One region of the Streptomyces sp. NPDC058619 genome, then DNA from elsewhere that is predicted to be linked to it. Evidence: predicted binding sites of a transcription regulator. Region 1 holds the regulator's gene; each other region holds the start of a gene.
The links. Region 1 encodes HrcA, which represses chaperone genes, less so after heat shock. Its sites were predicted from a motif close to TTNGCACTCNGNNNNNCNGAGTGCNAA; they were not measured.
Positions count from the first base shown of each region.

Region 2: a site for HrcA is predicted at 2,638-2,664, ahead of groES (co-chaperone GroES). Genes of this name have one in related genera too.
Region 3: a site for HrcA is predicted at 2,685-2,711, ahead of groL (chaperonin GroEL). Genes of this name have one in related genera too.

Region 1 covers NZ_JBHXQN010000023.1:62-6,052, reverse strand. The annotation lists gene ACFWTC_RS22350 (ribonuclease Z) at 1-438, opposite strand, end outside; gene ACFWTC_RS22345 (histidine triad nucleotide-binding protein) at 442-801, opposite strand; gene ACFWTC_RS22340 (16S rRNA (uracil(1498)-N(3))-methyltransferase) at 926-1,669, opposite strand; gene ACFWTC_RS22335 (nitronate monooxygenase) at 1,666-2,757, opposite strand; gene dnaJ (molecular chaperone DnaJ) at 2,902-4,041, opposite strand; gene hrcA (heat-inducible transcriptional repressor HrcA) at 4,042-5,058, opposite strand; gene ACFWTC_RS22320 (MBL fold metallo-hydrolase) at 5,218-5,943, shown strand.
Region 2 covers NZ_JBHXQN010000001.1:195,842-201,832, reverse strand. The annotation lists gene ACFWTC_RS00930 (polysaccharide deacetylase family protein) at 1-639, shown strand, start outside; gene ACFWTC_RS00925 (FtsW/RodA/SpoVE family cell cycle protein) at 688-2,109, opposite strand; gene ACFWTC_RS00920 (hypothetical protein) at 2,289-2,606, shown strand; gene groES (co-chaperone GroES) at 2,761-3,069, shown strand; gene groL (chaperonin GroEL) at 3,206-4,828, shown strand; gene ACFWTC_RS00905 (ester cyclase) at 4,926-5,624, opposite strand; gene ACFWTC_RS00900 (SDR family NAD(P)-dependent oxidoreductase) at 5,727-5,991, opposite strand, start outside.
Region 3 covers NZ_JBHXQN010000021.1:28,136-34,126, reverse strand. The annotation lists gene ACFWTC_RS21300 (Uma2 family endonuclease) at 1-338, shown strand, start outside; gene ACFWTC_RS21295 (GNAT family N-acetyltransferase) at 397-822, shown strand; gene groL (chaperonin GroEL) at 933-2,555, opposite strand; gene ACFWTC_RS21285 (cold-shock protein) at 2,934-3,143, opposite strand; gene ACFWTC_RS21280 (MoaD/ThiS family protein) at 3,541-3,819, opposite strand; gene thrC (threonine synthase) at 3,853-5,151, opposite strand; SAM riboswitch class I at 5,145-5,301, opposite strand; gene ACFWTC_RS21270 (glucosyl-3-phosphoglycerate synthase) at 5,487-5,991, shown strand, end outside.

The sequences.
Region 1 (5,991 bases):
GAAGGACTCCACCGGGTGCGAGAGCAGCCGCGCCTCCAGCGTGTACGAGGCCTCCCGCGCCAGGACCCCGCCCCGGGCCACCGGCTCCTCGCGCAGCGCCACCGTCTCCCGGTACGCCGTCGCGTACCGCAGCCGGTCGAAGAACTTCTGCCCCGAGGCCGGGTAGTGCGCGGTGACGGGGTGCGGGACCCGGTCCAGGTTGATGCGCTGGATGACGCCGGCCAGCCCGAGGCTGTGGTCGCCGTGGAAGTGCGTGACGCAGATCCGGTTGATGTCGTGCGCGGCGACCCCGGCGCGCAGCATCTGGCGCTGGGTGCCCTCGCCCGGGTCGAAGAGGATGCCCTCGCCGTCCCAGCGCAGCAGGTAGCCGTTGTGGTTGCGGTGGCGGGTGGGCACCTGGCTGGCGGTGCCCAGGACCACGAACTCTCTGACGGACACCGTCTATCCCGGGGGCCACTCGAGGCCGCGTCCGCCGAGGACGTGCGCGTGCGCGTGGAAGACGGTCTGGCCGGCGCCCGCGCCGGTGTTGAAGACGATCCGGTAGCCCTGGCCGTCGACCTTCTCGTCCGCGGCCACCTGACCCGCCTCGCGCAGCACGTCGGCGGCTACGCCCGGCTCGGCGGCGGCGAGGGACGCGGCGTCGGGGTAGTGGACCTTGGGGATGACGAGCACGTGCGTGGGCGCCTTCGGGGTGATGTCCCGGAAGGCGATGGTCGTCTCGGTCTCCCGGACGACGGTCGCCGGGATGTCCCCAGTGACGATCTTGCAGAACAGGCAGTCGGCCTGCGGTTCCCCGGCCATTGGTGCGCCTCCCGTGACGGTGATCGGTCCGGGCATCGTATCCAGCCCGGCACCGGTCACGCCGGGCGCCCGGTTACCCGCGCCCGCCCGGCACCGGCGGCCCGCCGGGTCAGGCCGGGCCGGGTCAGGACCAGCGCCCCGTCCGCGCCAGCAGGACCGCCGTCGCGGCGGTGCCCGCCGTGGACGTGCGCAGGACCGAGCGGCCCAGCCGGTACGGGTGGGCGCCGGCGGCCGCGAACGCCGCGAGCTCGTCCGGAGAGACCCCGCCCTCCGGGCCGACCACCAGCACGACCGAACCCGCCGCGGGCAGGGCCGCCGAGGCCAGGGCCTGCGAGGGGGTGTCGCGGTCCTCGTGCAGAACCATCGCCAGGTCGGCGCCGGCCAGCAGCGCCGCGACCTGCTTGGTGGACAGGGCCTCCGCCACCTCCGGGAAGCGGACCCGGCGGGACTGCTTGCCCGCCTCCCGGGCCGTGGCCCGCCACTTGGCCAGGGACTTGGCGCCGCGGTCGCCGCGCCACTGGGTGATGCAGCGCGAGGCCTGCCACGGCACGATCGCGTCGACGCCGGTCTCGGTCATCGTCTCTACGGCCAGCTCGCCCCGGTCCCCCTTGGGGAGCGCCTGGACCACGGTGATCCGTACGGCCGGCTCGGCCTCCTCGAAGACCCCGGAGACCGACACGACGAGCCGGTCCTTGCCCTCCGCGGCCTTGACCACGCCCTCCGCCCAGCGGCCGCGGCCGTCCGCGAGGACCACCGCCTCGCCCGGGTTCAGCCGCTTCACGGACACCGCGTGCCGGCCCTCCGGGCCGTCCAGGACGAACTCCGCTCCCGCGGGCACCTCTTCGACCACGAACACCGGGGCGGTCATGACACACTCCTCATCTGCATTGCCTTCAACGTGCGCTGCGCCTCGGCCAGTTCGGCCGCCAGCACCTCCACCAGCTCCCCGGCGGGCAGCGTCCGTGCCAGCCTGTGCCCCTGCCCGGCCCACAGCGCCATGCCCTGCGGGTCGCCCGCCGCGGCGGCCGCCTTGCGCAGCCCCGAGGTCAGGTGGTGGACCTGCGGGTACGCGGCCGGGGCGTACGGCCCGTGCTCGCGCATGAAGCGGTTGACCAGCCCCCTCGCCGGCCGCCCGGAGAAGGCGCGGGTCAGTTCGGTCCGTACGAAGAGCGGGTCCGTCAGCGCCTTCTTGTGCAGCGGGTGCGCCCCCGACTCGGGGCACGCGAGGAAGGCCGTCCCGAGCTGGGCCGCCTCGGCGCCCGCCGCGAGCAGCGCCGCGACCTGGGAGCCCCGCATCAGACCGCCCGACGCGATGATCGGGAGGGCCACCGCTTCCCGTACCTGCGCCACCAGCGCGAGCAGCCCGACGGCCGCGGTGCCGTCGGCCTGCGGGTCGTCGCGGTGGGTGCCCTGGTGGCCGCCGGCCTCCACGCCCTGGACGCACACCGCGTCGGCGCCCACCTCCTGCGCGCCGCGGGCCTCCTCGACGGAGGTCACGGTGACGACGGTGTACGTACCGGCCTCGCGCAGCGCGGTGAGCGCCGCGCCGGAGGGGCGGCCGAAGGTGAAGGAGACGACGGGGACCGGGTCCTCCAGGAGGATCGCGAGCTTGGCGTCGTAGCCGTCGTCGGAGGTGCCCATGATGTCGTCGGCGGCGAGGGAGATCCCGTACCAGTTCGCCTCGCCGGCCAGCTGTCCGCGGTACGCCTCGACGGCAGCCGGGTCCACGTAGCCGGTCTGCGGCAGGAAGAGGTTGACGCCGAACGGGCGCCGGGTGAGGGCGCGCACCTGCTTGATCTCCTGGTACATGCCGTCGGCGGTCTTGTACCCGCCGGCCAGGAAGCCCAGTCCGCCCGCCTCGCACACGGCTGCGGCGAGCGGCGGACACGAGGCGCCGCCCGCCATGGGAGCCTGCACGATCGGGTACGGAGAGAGACCGTTCGGTGCGCTGGACATGGACTGCATCGTGCCATGTCCCGCTCATCGCACCGAATCACGGCATTCGCCGGGCATAGTCCGCATCCGGCCCGCCGGGCCCGGTGCGGCGAGCCCGGCCGGGGGTGTCCCCCGGCCGGGCTCGTACGCGTTCCCGCGGGCCGCTCAGCGGCCGTTGAAGGCGTCCTTCAGGCGGCTGAACAGGCCCTGCTGGCCCGGCGCGAACTGGCCCGTGGGCCGCTCCTCGCCGCGCAGCTTCGCCAGCTGGCGCAGCAGCTCCTCCTGCTGGGCGTCCAGCTTGTTCGGGGTGGTGACCTCGACGTGCACGATGAGGTCACCGCGCCCGCCGCCGCGCAGGTGCGTGACGCCGCGCCCGTGCAGCGGGATCGCCTGGCCGGACTGGGTGCCGGGCCGGATGTCGATCTCCTCCAGGCCGTCCAGCGTCTCCAGCGGGCACTTGGTGCCCAGGGAGGCCGCCGTCATCGGGATGGTGACCGTGCAGTGCAGGTCGTCCCCGCGGCGCTGGAACGTCGAGTGCGGCAGCTCGTGGATCTCCACGTACAGGTCGCCGGCGGGACCGCCGCCGGGGCCGACCTCGCCCTCGCCCGCGAGCTGGATCCGGGTGCCGTTCTCGACGCCGGCCGGGATCTTGACCGTGAGGCTGCGGCGGGACCGGACCCGGCCGTCGCCCGCGCACTCGGGGCACGGGGTCGGGACGACGGTGCCGAAGCCCTGACACTGCGGGCAGGGGCGCGAGGTCATGACCTGGCCCAGGAACGACCGGGTGACCTGCGAGACCTCACCGCGGCCGCGGCACATGTCACATGTCTGCGCCGAGGTGCCGGGGGCGGCGCCCTCGCCGGAGCAGGTGGTGCACACGACGGCCGTGTCGACCTGGATGTCCTTGGTGGTCCCGAAGGCCGCCTCGTCCAGTTCCAGGTCCAGGCGGATCATGGCGTCCTGGCCTCGGCGGGTCCGCGAGCGCGGTCCGCGCTGCGAGGCCTGGCCGAAGAAGGCGTCCATGATGTCGGAGAAGTTGCCGAAGCCGCCCGCTCCGAATCCGCCCGCGCCGCCGCCGCCGCCCGAGGAGGACAGCGGGTCACCGCCGAGGTCGTAGACCTGCTTCTTCTGCGGGTCCGAGAGCACCTCGTACGCCGCGTTGATCTCCTTGAAACGCTCTTGCGTCTTGGGATCGGGGTTCACATCCGGGTGCAGCTCGCGCGCAAGCCGCCGGAATGCCTTCTTGATCTCGTCCTGGGAGGCGTCGCGGCGCACGCCGAGAACGGCGTAGTAGTCCGTGGCCACTTACGACTCCGCCAGGATCTGTCCGACGTAACGTGCCACTGCGCGTACCGCTCCCATCGTTCCGGGGTAATCCATGCGGGTCGGTCCGACCACGCCGAGTTTGGCGACGGATTCGCCGCCCGAACCGTAACCGACCGAGACCACCGACGTGGAGTTCAGCCCCTCGTAGGCGTTCTCATGCCCGATCCGTACGGCCATTCCCGACTCACTGGCCTCGCCCAGCAGCTTGAGGAGCACGACCTGCTCCTCCAGCGCTTCGAGCACCGGCCTGATCGTCAGGGGAAAATCGTGTCCGAAGCGGGTGAGATTGGCGGTACCGCCAATCATCAACCGTTCCTCGGCTTCCTCAACCAGGGTTTCGAGGAGCGTCGCGAGCACGGTGGACACCGTGGCGCGGTCGTCGGCCTCGAAGGACTCGGGGAGGTCCTGGACGAGCGGGGGCACGTCGGTGAAGCGGCGGCCGACGACCCGGCTGTTGAGCCGGGCCCGCAGGTCCGCGAGCGAGACCTCCCCGAAGGGGGTCTGGCAGTCGATGAGCCGCTGCTCGACGCGCCCGGTGTCCGTGATCAGTACGAGCATCAGCCGGGCCGGGGCCAGCGACAGCAGCTCGACGTGGCGCACGGTGGAACGCGTCAGTGAGGGGTACTGGACGACGGCGACCTGCCGGGTGAGCTGCGCGAGCAGCCGCACCGTGCGGCCGACGACGTCGTCGAGGTCCACCGCGCCGTCGAGGAAGTTCTGGATGGCCCGCCGCTCGGGCGTCGACAGGGGTTTGACCCCCGCCAGCTTGTCGACGAAGAGGCGGTAGCCCTTGTCGGTGGGGATGCGGCCGGCGCTGGTGTGCGGCTGGGCGATGTAGCCCTCGTCCTCCAGGACGGCCATGTCGTTGCGCACGGTGGCCGGTGAGACGCCGAGCCGGTGCCGCTCGGTCAGCGCCTTGGAGCCGACCGGCTCCTCGGTCCCGACGTAGTCCTGGACGATGGCGCGCAGCACTTCGAGCCTGCGTTCACTGAGCATCGCGCACACCTCCAGCTGTGGTCCGTCGCCGTGTTCCGCCGGCATGTTGCCGGCTCTCCGTTGGCACTCTGGTCGTTCGAGTGCCAGCGATCCCCCGCTCAGTGTACGGCCGGGTAGTGAGGCCCTGGCAAGGGCGGCCCGTCAGGGTAGCGTCGCGGCATGGACGTGCGATGGGAAGAGGCGGGCTGGGAACGGCTGACCGGACGGGCCGGGCGGCGGCGTCTTCCGGTGTGGGACTGCACCGTGGGACTGGTGGTGGGAGACGATTCGGTGCTCCTGGTGGACCCCGGCTCGTGCGTGCGTGAGGGCGCGGAGATCCGTGCCGAGGCCGAGCGGCTGACGGGTCGCCGCGTGACCCATATCGCATTCACGCACGGGCATTTCGATCACGTGCTGGGCGCGGCCGCCTTCTCCGGGGCCGAGGTGTACGCCGCGGTCGGGCTGGACTCCGTCCTGGACGCCCGGCGGGAGTCGCTGCGGCGGTCCGCGGTGCGGCACGGGCTGGCCGGGCCGGAGGCGGCGGAGGCCGTCGAGCTGCTGGTGCTCCCCCGGCACCCGGTGTCGGGGGAGTGGACGCTGGAGCTGGGCGGGGTGCGGGTGCTGCTGGCCAACGTGGGGCCGGGGCACACGGGGCACGACCTGGCGGTGTTCGTCCCGGGCGAGCGGGAGGCGGTCTTCTGCGGGGACCTGGTCGAGGAGTCGGGCGAGCCGCAGGCGGGCGGCGACGCGGTGCCGGCGCGCTGGCCGGACGCCCTGGACCGGCTGCTGGCCCTGGGCGGCGACGACGCCCTGTACGTGCCGGGTCACGGAGCGGTGGTCGACGCGGCCTTCGTCCGTGCGCAACGCGCCACACTGGCCGCGCGTTTCGGCGTGTCGGAGGCGTGATCGCCGCGCCTCTCCTAGATGAGTGAGTCCAAGGGATGGCCTGCGGAC
Region 2 (5,991 bases), on a different contig from region 1:
CCCGCCCGGAAGCCCGGGCGTCCGCAGGCCGCCCCGGGCAGGGCGGCCGTGGTGGACCGGATACCCGTCGCGCCGGACGACAAGGTCGTCTTCCTGACCTTCGACGACGGCGCGGAGAAGGACCCCGAGTTCCTGAAGATGGCGGCCGACCTGAAGCTGCCGATCTCGATGTTCCTCACCCACAGCGTGGCCTCGGCGGACTACGGGCACTTCGAGCAGCTCCGCGACAACGGCTCGGCGAGCACGGTCAACAACCACACGCTGACGCACCCGAACCTCCGGACCCTGCCCTTCGCGGCGCAGAAGAAGGAGATATGCGGCCAGCAGGACCATCTGGAGAAACGCTTCGGCACGCGCCCGGCGCTCTTCCGGCCGCCGTTCGGCAACTACAACGACGACACCCTCCGGGCCGCCGCGGAGTGCGGGGTCAGCGACGTGGTGCTGTGGCGGGTCTCGATGCAGATCAACAACTTCCAGTACTCCGAGGGCTCCGCCCTCAAGCCGGGGGACATCGTCCTGGCGCACTTCCGGGGCCCGTCGGAGCTCAAGGGCGCCACGGAGACCCAGATGACGACGCGGATGCTCCAGCGGATACAGGAACAGGGCTTCCGGATAGGGCGCCTGGAGGACTACCTCTAGCCGTGGCCGTGGCCGTGGCCGTCCCCGGCGCCGCCCGCCGGCCCGCGGTCAGCCCGCCCCCGCCGTCGCGGCGCCCGTCCCCGCCGACACCGGGGTGTTCGTGGTCTCCGCCGGCCCCGGGGTGTCCGCCTTGCGCTGGCGCTCCGCGCTGTCGCTGATGCGCAGGAGCAGCGCGATCATGATCCAGTTGGCCAGCAGGGACGAGCCTCCCTTCGCCAGGAACGGCAGCGCCTTGCCCGTCAGGGGGATCAGGCCCGTGACGCCCCCCGCGACCACGAAGACCTGCAGCGCCAGCGCCGAGGCCAGCCCCACCGCCAGCAGCTTGCCGAACGGGTCGCGGGCGCCCAGCGCCATCCGCAGGCCCCGCTGCACGAGCAGCGCGTACAGGAGCAGTACGGCCATCACCCCGGCCAGGCCGAGCTCCTCACCGACCGTGGTGAGGATGAAGTCGCTGCGGCCCGCGAACTTGATCAGCTCCGGATGCCCCAGGCCGAGGCCCGTCCCGGAGATGCCGCCCGTGCCGAAGCTGAACAGCGCCTGCGCCGACTGGTCCGAGGTGACCCCGGCCGGCCGGTTCTCCCAGTAGTACGAGAGCGGCTCCAGCCAGGCGGCGACGCGCGCCCTGACGTGCGGTTCGGTCGAGCCCACCACGAACGCACCGAGCGAGGCCATGACGAGGCCGCACGCGATCCAGCCGGTGCGCTCGGTGGCGACGTACAGCATCACCACGAACACGCCGAAGAAGATCAGCGAGGTGCCGAGGTCGCGCTCGAAGACGAGCACCAGCATCGAGACGATCCACACGGTGACGATCGGGCCGAGCTGGCGCATCGGGGGCAGCCGCACGCCCAGGACCTTGCGGCCCGTCAGGGCCAGCGAGTCGCGGTGGATGACCAGGTAGCCGGCGAAGAAGATCGCGATCATGATCTTCACGAACTCGCCGGGCTGGAGCGAGAAGCCGAAGAGGATGATCCAGCGCTTCGCGCCGTACGTGTCCGCGCCGAAGAACGCCGGCGCGATCAGCAGCACCAGCGCGACCGCCATCGTGATGTAGATGAACCGCTGGAGCAGCCGGTGGTCGCGCAGCAGGGCCAGCACCACCAGGCAGGCGGCGACCCCGACCACCGTCCACATCAGCTGGTCCGGCGCGTTCGCGTCCGCGCCGTACCGCTCGATGTACCCCTGGTCGAGGCGGTGCAGGAGCACCAGCCCCAGCCCCGTCAGGAGCATGGCCAGCGGGAAGAGCAGCGGATCGGCGCAGGCCGCGAAGCGGCGCACGCCCAGGTGCCCCACGAGCGAGAGCAGCGTCATGCTGACTGTGAAACCGGCCAGGTTGGGCGGCAGCTCGTCGTTCATCGCGAGGCCCGCGCAGGCGTGGCCGATGACGGCGATGACGACGACGAACACCAGGAGCAGGGCCTCGGTGCGACGGCGGGCGCCCGCCGTCGTCAGGGGGTTCAGTCCACGCACGGGATGCCGCCGCCGTCCTGGGGGGAGGCCGAGGAGGCGGGCGCGGAGGGGGGTGCCCCGTCCCGGGACGCCGGGGGTGACGCCCCACCGGACGCGCCGCCGGACGCCTCACCGGACGCCGCGGGCGTGCCCGGTGCGGAGGGAGCGGTGTCCGGTGCGCCGGGGGCGGCAGCGGCTTCGTGTCCGATCTGCTCTGCAATGAGGCACTTTATCTTCATATCATCTGCGACGTTCACGTCCTCCCCGTGGTTCCTTCCGAACCGCTCGACGGGGAGTGTCGTGAAGCGGGGCCGCAGCCGCCGAACGGTCAGCAGTCGCAGGACGTCGTGACCGACGAGGGGTGGGACCTGCTCTCGTTCGTGCAGCAGGCGAAGAACCTGTCCGGCCGTTCGCGGTGGGAGGAAAAACGGTCAGGAAGGCCGTGGGGGCCGGGATTTCGCCGCGTCCGGGGTCCGTCGCGCGCCACACCCGGCGGCGAGAATTGGCACTCCGCTTGACCGAGTGCTAATCGCCGGAATAGTGTCGCACCTGGCACTCACCCCTGGTGAGTGCCAACGCAGCGACAGGTAGGTCCGGCACCCGCGACGACGGATCGACCTGGTCGCCACCTCAGACAGTTAACCCCGCATCTCCGAAGGGGGAGGTCGGAACGTGACGACCGCCAGCTCCAAGGTTGCCATCAAGCCGCTCGAGGACCGCATTGTGGTCCAGCCGCTCGACGCCGAGCAGACCACGGCCTCTGGCCTGGTCATCCCGGACACCGCGAAGGAGAAGCCCCAGGAGGGCGTCGTCCTCGCGGTGGGCCCGGGTCGCTTCGAGGACGGCCAGCGTCTCCCGCTGGACGTCTCCGTCGGCGACATCGTGCTGTACAGCAAGTACGGCGGCACCGAAGTGAAGTACAGCGGCGAGGAATACCTCGTCCTCTCGGCTCGCGACGTACTCGCGATCGTCGAGAAGTAATTCGCTTCCAGATTTTGTTTGAGCTGCGCCCCTGGTCACCCTGCTGATGCCGGGCGGCGAGGGGCGCAGTTCGTTCTAGGCGGTGGAGGTCGCGGTGAGCGGCCGAGGATCGCAACGAGAGGACTGAACCGCTCCCATGCCGAAGATCCTGAAGTTCGACGAGGACGCCCGTCGCGCCCTCGAGCGCGGCGTCAACAAGCTTGCCGACACGGTCAAGGTGACGATCGGCCCCCGTGGCCGCAACGTCGTCATCGACAAGAAGTTCGGCGCCCCCACCATCACCAACGACGGTGTCACCATCGCTCGCGAAGTCGAGCTGGACGACCCGTTCGAGAACCTGGGCGCGCAGCTCGTGAAGGAGGTGGCGACCAAGACCAACGACATCGCGGGCGACGGCACCACCACCGCCACCGTGCTGGCCCAGGCGCTGGTCCGCGAGGGTCTGCGCAACGTCGCCGCGGGCGCGTCCCCGGCCGCCCTGAAGAAGGGCATCGACGCCGCGGTCAAGGCCGTCTCCGAGGAGCTCCTCGCGACCGCACGTCCGATCGAGGACAAGTCCGACATCGCCGCCGTGGCCGCGCTCTCCGCGCAGGACCAGCAGGTCGGCGAGCTCATCGCCGAGGCGATGGACAAGGTCGGCAAGGACGGTGTCATCACCGTCGAGGAGTCCAACACCTTCGGCCTGGAGCTGGAGTTCACCGAGGGCATGGCCTTCGACAAGGGATACCTCTCGCCGTACATGGTCTCCGACCAGGAGCGTATGGAGGCCATCCTCGATGACCCGTACATCCTGATCCACCAGGGCAAGATCTCCTCGATCCAGGACCTCCTGCCGCTGCTGGAGAAGGTCATCCAGGCCGGCGCCTCCAAGCCGCTGCTGATCATTGCCGAGGACGTCGAGGGCGAGGCGCTCTCCACCCTCGTCGTCAACAAGATCCGCGGCACCTTCAACGCGGTCGCCGTGAAGGCCCCCGGCTTCGGTGACCGTCGCAAGGCCATGCTCCAGGACGTCGCCACCCTCACCGGTGCCACCGTCATCGCGGAGGAGGTCGGCCTCAAGCTCGACCAGGCCGGTCTGGACGTACTGGGCACCGCCCGCCGCGTCACGATCTCCAAGGACGACACGACCATCGTCGACGGTGGCGGCAGCCACGAGGAAGTCGTCGGCCGTGTCAACCAGATCAAGGCCGAGATCGAGTCCACGGACTCCGACTGGGACCGCGAGAAGCTGCAGGAGCGCCTGGCGAAGCTCGCCGGCGGCGTCTGCGTCATCAAGGTCGGCGCCGCCACCGAGGTGGAGCTCAAGGAGAAGAAGCACCGCCTCGAGGACGCCATCTCGGCGACCCGCGCCGCGGTCGAGGAGGGCATCGTCTCCGGCGGTGGCTCCGCGCTCGTCCACGCCGTCAAGGTCCTCGAGGGCAACCTCGGCCTGAGCGGCGACGAGGCCACCGGTGTCGCGGTCGTGCGCCGCGCCGCCGTCGAGCCGCTGCGCTGGATCGCGGAGAACGCCGGCCTCGAGGGCTACGTCATCACCGCGAAGGTGGCCGAGCTCGACAAGGGCCAGGGCTTCAACGCCGCCACCGGCGAGTACGGCGACCTGGTCAAGGCCGGCGTCATCGACCCGGTGAAGGTCACCCGCTCCGCGCTGGAGAACGCCGCTTCCATCGCCTCCCTGCTCCTCACGACCGAGACCCTGGTCGTCGAGAAGCCGGCCGAGGACGAGAGCGACGCCGGTCACGGCCACGGTCACAGCCACTGATCGCAGCACCGCTCCACGTTCCACGAGAAAGCCCCGGTCACCGCTGCCAAGCGGGGGTGACCGGGGCTTCCCCGTGCCGGGGCACGGGGCGGGGCGGCTATCCGGGCATCATGCCCATCTGCCGCATCAGGCCGGGTGCGTCGTAGTACCACCAGCCCTCGGCGATCATGCCGTCCTCCATCCGGAAGGTCGTGCAGCCCGACATGGCGACGTCCTTGCCGGTCGGTGCGACCCCCATGAACTCGCCCTTCTGGGTGCCCTTCCAGTCCCACAGGGTGGTGACGCAGTCGCCTTCGGCGATCTGCCGCGTCATGTCGAAGGAGAAGTCGAAGGCGTCCCGCCACATGCCGATGGTCCGCCGCATGCCGTCGCGTCCGTCGCTCCCGCCCGGGTCCTCCATGATGTCGTGGTCGGTGTAGCCGGTCGCGAAGCACTCGTCGACGGCGTCGAGGTCGCCCTTGCAGGCGATGTCCTCGAACACCCGCCGCGCGACCAGCTTGTTGAGGTGCTCGTCGCGGACCACGTCCAGGTTCATGAACTTCGGCATGCCCTCGCAGAGGGCCACCATCTCCTGGAACATCAGGTCGGTCTCCGGGAGCCGGGAGTTCTTCATCGCCTCCTCGTACGAGGGGAATTCGACGAGGTCGACGTAGTGCGTCCCGGCGTCCCGGTCCCGGCCGATCATCGTGTGGGTGACCGTGCGCCTGCCGCTGGTCTGCTCCGTGTAGCGGTCGATGAGCGCGTTCATCTCGTCGAACCGGCTGGTCTCGTAATCGATTACCTGTACGAATGTCATCGTGTCGCCTCCGGGGGTGGATGGGACACGTCCAGTTTAGGGAGATTTCACCCATTTGGCGGGTTTACTCGCCGGTCACCGGAGGAGCCGGAACCCCGTGCACTACTGGGGTCCGTACTTGCGGCCCGTACGCGAGGACATCCCGCCCAGCAGCCCGCGCGGCGTCAGCTTCACCACGCCCATCAGCGCCTTGTACCTCGGGTCCGGGATCGACACCGTCTTGCCCCGGGCCAGGTCGGCCAGGGCCGCCGTCACCAGCTTGTCGGCGTCCAGCCACAGCCAGCCCGGGATGTTGTCCGTACCCATGCCGGCCCGCTGGTGGAACTCCGTCCGGACGAAGCCGGGGCACAGGGCCATCAGGCGCACC
Region 3 (5,991 bases), on a different contig from region 1:
TCCGGTTCCCCTCGGCGGCCCGCGCCTACGGTCCCGATCTCTTCGTCGCCGACGAAGCGGCCTTCGAAGCGGACGGCCGCCACGCGGACGGGGCGGCCCTTTCCCTGGTCGGGGAGTTCACCTCCGTTTCCACGAAGGACGCGGACTGGACCGACAAGCTCGATGTCTACGGCCTGCTCGTGCCGGTCTACCTGGTCGTCGACATGCAGGGCTCGGAGATCACCTGCTTCTCTGACCCCTCCCCGCACGGCTACCGCTCCCGCACCACGGTGTCCTTCGGCGAGCCCCTGCACGTCCCGGAACCGTTCGGCTGCGTCATCGACTCCTCCGGGTTCTGACCCGGGAGGCCCCGGAAACCGTTCGTGGCGGCGCGGGCGCGGGCCGCAGAATGGCCCGATGAAGGACAACGGGGTGGAGATCACCACAGGCGGCGCGGACGGCGGTCTCGACGCACGGCTCGGCAAGGAGCTCGACGCCTTCAACCAGGCGGCGACGGCGGGACACGAGCAGTCCGAGTTCACCGTCCGGGTCACGGACGCGGACGGCGCGCTCGTCGCCGGGCTCAGCGGCTGGAGCTGGGGCGACCGGGCGGGCATCGGCTTGACCTGGGTGCGCGAGGACAGCCGCGGCGACGGCTGGGGCGGCAGGCTGCTGGCAGCCGCCGAGGACGAGGCCCGCCGGCGCGGCTGCGCGACCGTCCTCGTCTCGTCGTTCACCTTCCAGGCCCCGGCCTTCTACGCCCGCCACGGCTACGTGGAGACGGCCCGCGTCCCCGGCTTCCCGGGCGGCCACGAGGACGTGTACTTCCTCAAGCAGCTCTGACCCGGCCGATCACGTCCCCCGCTCCAGGCGGCCGGGGAAACGCCCGAGGGCGGCACCCCCCCGCGGGGGGTGCCGCCCTCGTTCGAGAACAGCCGATCAGCCGGGGCCGATCAGAAGTCCATGTCACCACCCGGCATGCCGCCGCCCGCGGGGGCACCGGCCTTCTCGGGCTTGTCGGCGATGACGGCCTCGGTCGTCAGGAACAGCGCGGCGATCGACGCGGCGTTCTGCAGCGCGGAGCGCGTCACCTTCGCCGGGTCGATGATGCCCTCGGCGATGAGGTCGACGTACTCGCCGGTGGCCGCGTTCAGACCCCAGCCCGGGGTCAGGTTGCGGACCTTCTCCACGACGACGCCACCCTCGAGGCCGGCGTTGACGGCGATCTGCTTCAGCGGGGCTTCCAGGGCGAGCTTGACGGCGGCAGCGCCGGTCGCCTCGTCACCCGTGAGCTCCAGCTTGTCGAAGACCGCGGAGGCCTGCAGCAGGGCCACGCCGCCACCGGCGACGATGCCCTCCTCGACGGCCGCCTTCGCGTTGCGAACGGCGTCCTCGATGCGGTGCTTGCGCTCCTTGAGCTCGACCTCGGTCGCGGCACCGGCCTTGATGACGGCCACGCCGCCGGCCAGCTTCGCGAGGCGCTCCTGGAGCTTCTCGCGGTCGTAGTCCGAGTCGGAGTTCTCGATCTCGACGCGGATCTGGTTGACGCGACCGGCAACCTGGTCGCTGTCGCCGGCACCGTCGACGATGGTGGTCTCGTCCTTGGTGATGACGACCTTGCGGGCGCGGCCCAGCAGGTCGAGACCGGCGTTCTCCAGCTTGAGGCCGACCTCCTCGGAGATGACCGTGCCGCCCGTGAGGATGGCGATGTCACCGAGCATGGCCTTGCGGCGGTCGCCGAAGCCCGGGGCCTTGACGGCGACGGACTTGAAGGTGCCGCGGATCTTGTTGACGACCAGGGTCGACAGGGCCTCGCCCTCGACGTCCTCGGCGATGATCAGCAGCGGCTTGCCGGACTGCATGACCTTCTCCAGGAGGGGCAGCAGGTCCTTGACCGAGCCGATCTTGGAGTTGACGATCAGGATGTACGGGTCGTCGAGGGACGACTCCATGCGCTCCATGTCGGTGGCGAAGTACGCCGAGATGTAGCCCTTGTCGAAGCGCATGCCCTCGGTGAGCTCGAGCTCCAGACCGAAGGTCTGCGACTCCTCGACCGTGATGACGCCTTCCTTGCCGACCTTGTCCATCGCCTCGGCGATGAGCTCGCCGATCTGGGTGTCGGCGGCGGAGATGGAGGCCGTGGAGGCGATCTGCTCCTTGGTCTCGACGTCCTTGGCCTGGGCAAGCAGGGCGGCGGAGACGGCCTCGACGGCCTTCTCGATACCACGCTTGAGGGCCATCGGGTTGGCGCCGGCGGCTACGTTGCGCAGACCCTCGCGGACGAGGGCCTGGGCCAGCACGGTGGCGGTGGTCGTACCGTCGCCGGCGACGTCGTCCGTCTTCTTGGCGACTTCCTTGACCAGCTCGGCGCCGATCTTCTCGTACGGGTCCTCGAGCTCGATCTCCTTGGCGATGGAGACACCATCGTTGGTGATCGTGGGGGCGCCCCACTTCTTCTCAAGGACGACGTTGCGACCCTTGGGGCCAAGGGTGACCTTGACGGCGTCGGCGAGCTGGTTCATCCCACGCTCGAGACCGCGCCGGGCCTCCTCGTTGAACGCAATGATCTTGGCCATCTGAAGTGGTCCTCCCGGACAGGGGTGGATTGCTCCGGACCGCGCCCGCGCCCGCGACGGACGGCCTGCGCGACCGGCGGTTCCTTCCCGCCGGACGCTGCGGGCCTCACCGACCCGGTCCTCGTTTTAGTAGCACTCTCACCGGGAGAGTGCTAACGCCAATGATTAGCACTCGGCACCCTCGAGTGCAAGCGGCTTCGGTCAACACCCCCGGAAGAAGCAGGCGCCGCACGGGTCGTGCGGGCCGGACGCACGAGGGGCCCACATCCCTTGTCCAGGATGTGGGCCCCTCGTAGTGCCTCGCACGTCATACATACGTCGTACGTCGGTACGACCGTGCACGCCGTACGTGTGCGTCGCTGGTCGATCGCGTGGGGACTAGCCGGCGGCCGCGAGCTTGACCATGTCCGCCTGCGGCCCCTTCTGGCCCTGCGAGATCTCGAACTCGACCCGCTGACCCTCTTCAAGGGTGCGGTAACCGTCCATCTGGATGGCGCTGTAGTGGACGAACACATCCGCGCCACCGTCGACCGCGATGAAGCCGTAGCCCTTCTCCGCGTTGAACCACTTGACGGTGCCCTGAGCCATGCCTAACTCCCCTATTACTGGCCCTTGCGCAGGAACGCACTTCGCGATCCCGGGTCAGAACTTGCGTCGGAACGCGTCGACCGAGGCTGAATGTATCCGCGCCGGTGCTGTCTGCAACAGGTCAATCCGACGAGAATTCCGGCCACCTGGAAACATTGAAAAAGAGTGAAAATTTGGCATATTCCAGGGCAACTCGGGCCCGGCATCTCTCGCCAAAGCCCCATAGCGCACTCGCACATTGACCCGATGTCGACCCTCACGCGACCCGTTCATATGCGGCGGGCAAGAACAGCGGAGGGGACTTCCCCAACCCTACCGCGCCCAATCAAGCAGAATTGCCCCCTCCGCTTATTAGCGGAGGGGGCAATTTCGGTTTTGCGTGTCACCGCACGGTCGGTCAGCAACCGCCCGCGACGGCCGGGATGATCGAGACGCCGGCGCCGTCCGGGGTGACGGCCTCCAGGCCTCCCTCGAAGCGCACGTCGTCGTCGTTCACGTAGACGTTCACGAAACGGCGGAGCTTGCCCTGGTCGTCCAGGACGCGCGCGGCGATGCCCGGGTGGCTCTTCTCCAGCGAGTCGATGACCTCGGCCAGGTTCGCGCCCTCGGCGGAGACCTCGGCCTTGCCGCCGGTGTAGGTGCGCAGAATGGTGGGGATGCGGACGTTGACGCTCATGGCGCTACTGCCTTTCCGGTGTGCGAGGGAGGATCAGACCAGGCCGGCGGCGCGGAAGGCGTCCAGGCTCGGGCGGATGGTGGCGGTCTGCCCGCTGTCCGCGGCCACCGCCTCCAGGGTCTTGAGGCCGTCACCGGTGTTCAGGATGACGGTGGTCAGCGCCGGGTCGAGGTGCCCGGCCTCGATCAGCTTCTTCGTGACGCCGACGGTCACGCCGCCCGCGGTCTCGGCGAAGATGCCCTCGGTCTGCGCCAGGATCTTGATGGCCTCGACGACCTGCTCGTCGTTGACGTCGTCGACGAAGCCGCCGGTGCGCCGCGCGATGTCCAGGACGTACGGGCCGTCCGCCGGGTTGCCGATCGCCAGGGACTTGGCGATGGTGTTCGGCTTCTGCGGGCGGACCACGTCGAGACCGGCCTTGAAGGCGGTCGAGACCGGGGAGCAGCCCTCGGCCTGGGCGCCGAAGATCTTGTACGGCTTGTCCTCCACCAGACCGAGCTTGATCAGCTCCTGGAGGCCCTTGTCGATCTTCGTCAGCTGCGAGCCGGAGGCGATCGGGATGACCAGCTGGTCGGGCAGCTGCCAGCCGAGCTGCTCGCAGATCTCGTACGCGAGGGTCTTGGAGCCCTCGCCGTAGTACGGACGCAGGTTGACGTTGACGAAGCCCCAGCCCTCGCCGAGCGGGTCGCCGATGAGCTCGGAGCAGAAGCGGTTGACGTCGTCGTAGTTGCCTTCGATGCCGACGAGGTCGCCGCCGTAGACACCGGCCATGACGACCTTGCCCTGTTCCAGGTCGTGCGGGATGAACACGCAGGAGCGGAAGCCGGCGCGGGCGGCCGCGGCGCCGACGGCGCCGGCCAGGTTGCCGGTGGAGGAGCAGGAGAGCGTGGTGAAGCCGAAGGCGCGGGCCGCCTCGACGGCGATGGCCACGACGCGGTCCTTGAAGGAGTGCGTCGGGTTGCCGGAGTCGTCCTTGACGTAGAGCTTGCCGGTGACGCCGAGCTCCTTGGCCAGGTTGGCCGCGTCCACGAGCTTGGTGAAGCCCGGGTTCAGGCTCGGCTTGGAGGCCACGTCGGCGGGGACGGGCAGCAGCGGCGCGTAACGCCAGATGTTGTTCGGGCCGGCCTCGATCGCGGCGCGCAGGGCCTCGGGGTCACCGGTGGGAAGGTCGTAGGCGACTTCCAGCGGTCCGAAGCACTCGACGCACGCGAAGATGGGGCCGAGTTCGAAGCGGGTACCGCACTCGCGACAGGAAAGGCCGGTGGCGGGTCCGAGATCGACAGAGGTGGTTTCAGTCTGTGCAGCCATGATGGCGAGGCCCTTTCTCCTCATCTTCCCCATGGCGCACTTCGCCATGAGACGGAATTGGCACCTTCCCTAGCCGGGGACCTCGCGGAGTGTGCGCAGAACGCATCGCGAGAACCGACTGGAGGGTTGCCGGGGCTTCAACGGGCCGTGTCCCTCTGCCCCTCTGGATGAGCGGTATGGCACCGGGCCGCGCGCTCTTGGCGCGTCCGGGCATTTGTGGGCGAGCACCCCCGGCATGCGGTGGTGCTTCGCGTTGTTCAAGACTGTAACGGAAGGTCCGGGTGGTTGAGACAGCCGTCCGAACCGCGAGATGGATCACATTTCGGCTTATACCGCCGAGTAACCAGGGAGTGCCGAGAGTGCTGGAAGAGGTGGAGCGCTGGCTGGCCGAGCGCTCCTGGGCCGCCGCCGACCGACCGCTCGCCCAGCTGATCGAACGGAAGCGGGCGACGGGCGTCACGGTCAGCGTGGTGCTGCCCGCACTCGACGAGGAGGCGACGGTCGGCGAGATCGTCGAGGTGATCCGGCGCGAGCTGATGGAGGGGCTGCCCGTCCCCCTCGTGGACGAACTCCTCGTCGTCGACTCGGGCTCCGCCGACCGGACCGCGGAGGTGGCGGCGAAGGCCGGCGCCCGGGTGGAGCACCGCGACGCGATCCTGCCCCGCATCCCGGCGCTGCCCGGCAAGGGCGAGGTGCTGTGGCGTTCGCTGCTGGCCACGACCGGGGACGTCGTGTGCTTCGTCGACGCCGACCTGCGGGACTTCTCGGCCTCCTTCGTCTCCGGCATCGTGGGACCGCTGCTGACCGACCCCGACGTGCAGTTCGTCAAGGCGATGTACGACCGCCCGCTGGGCGACGCGCCGG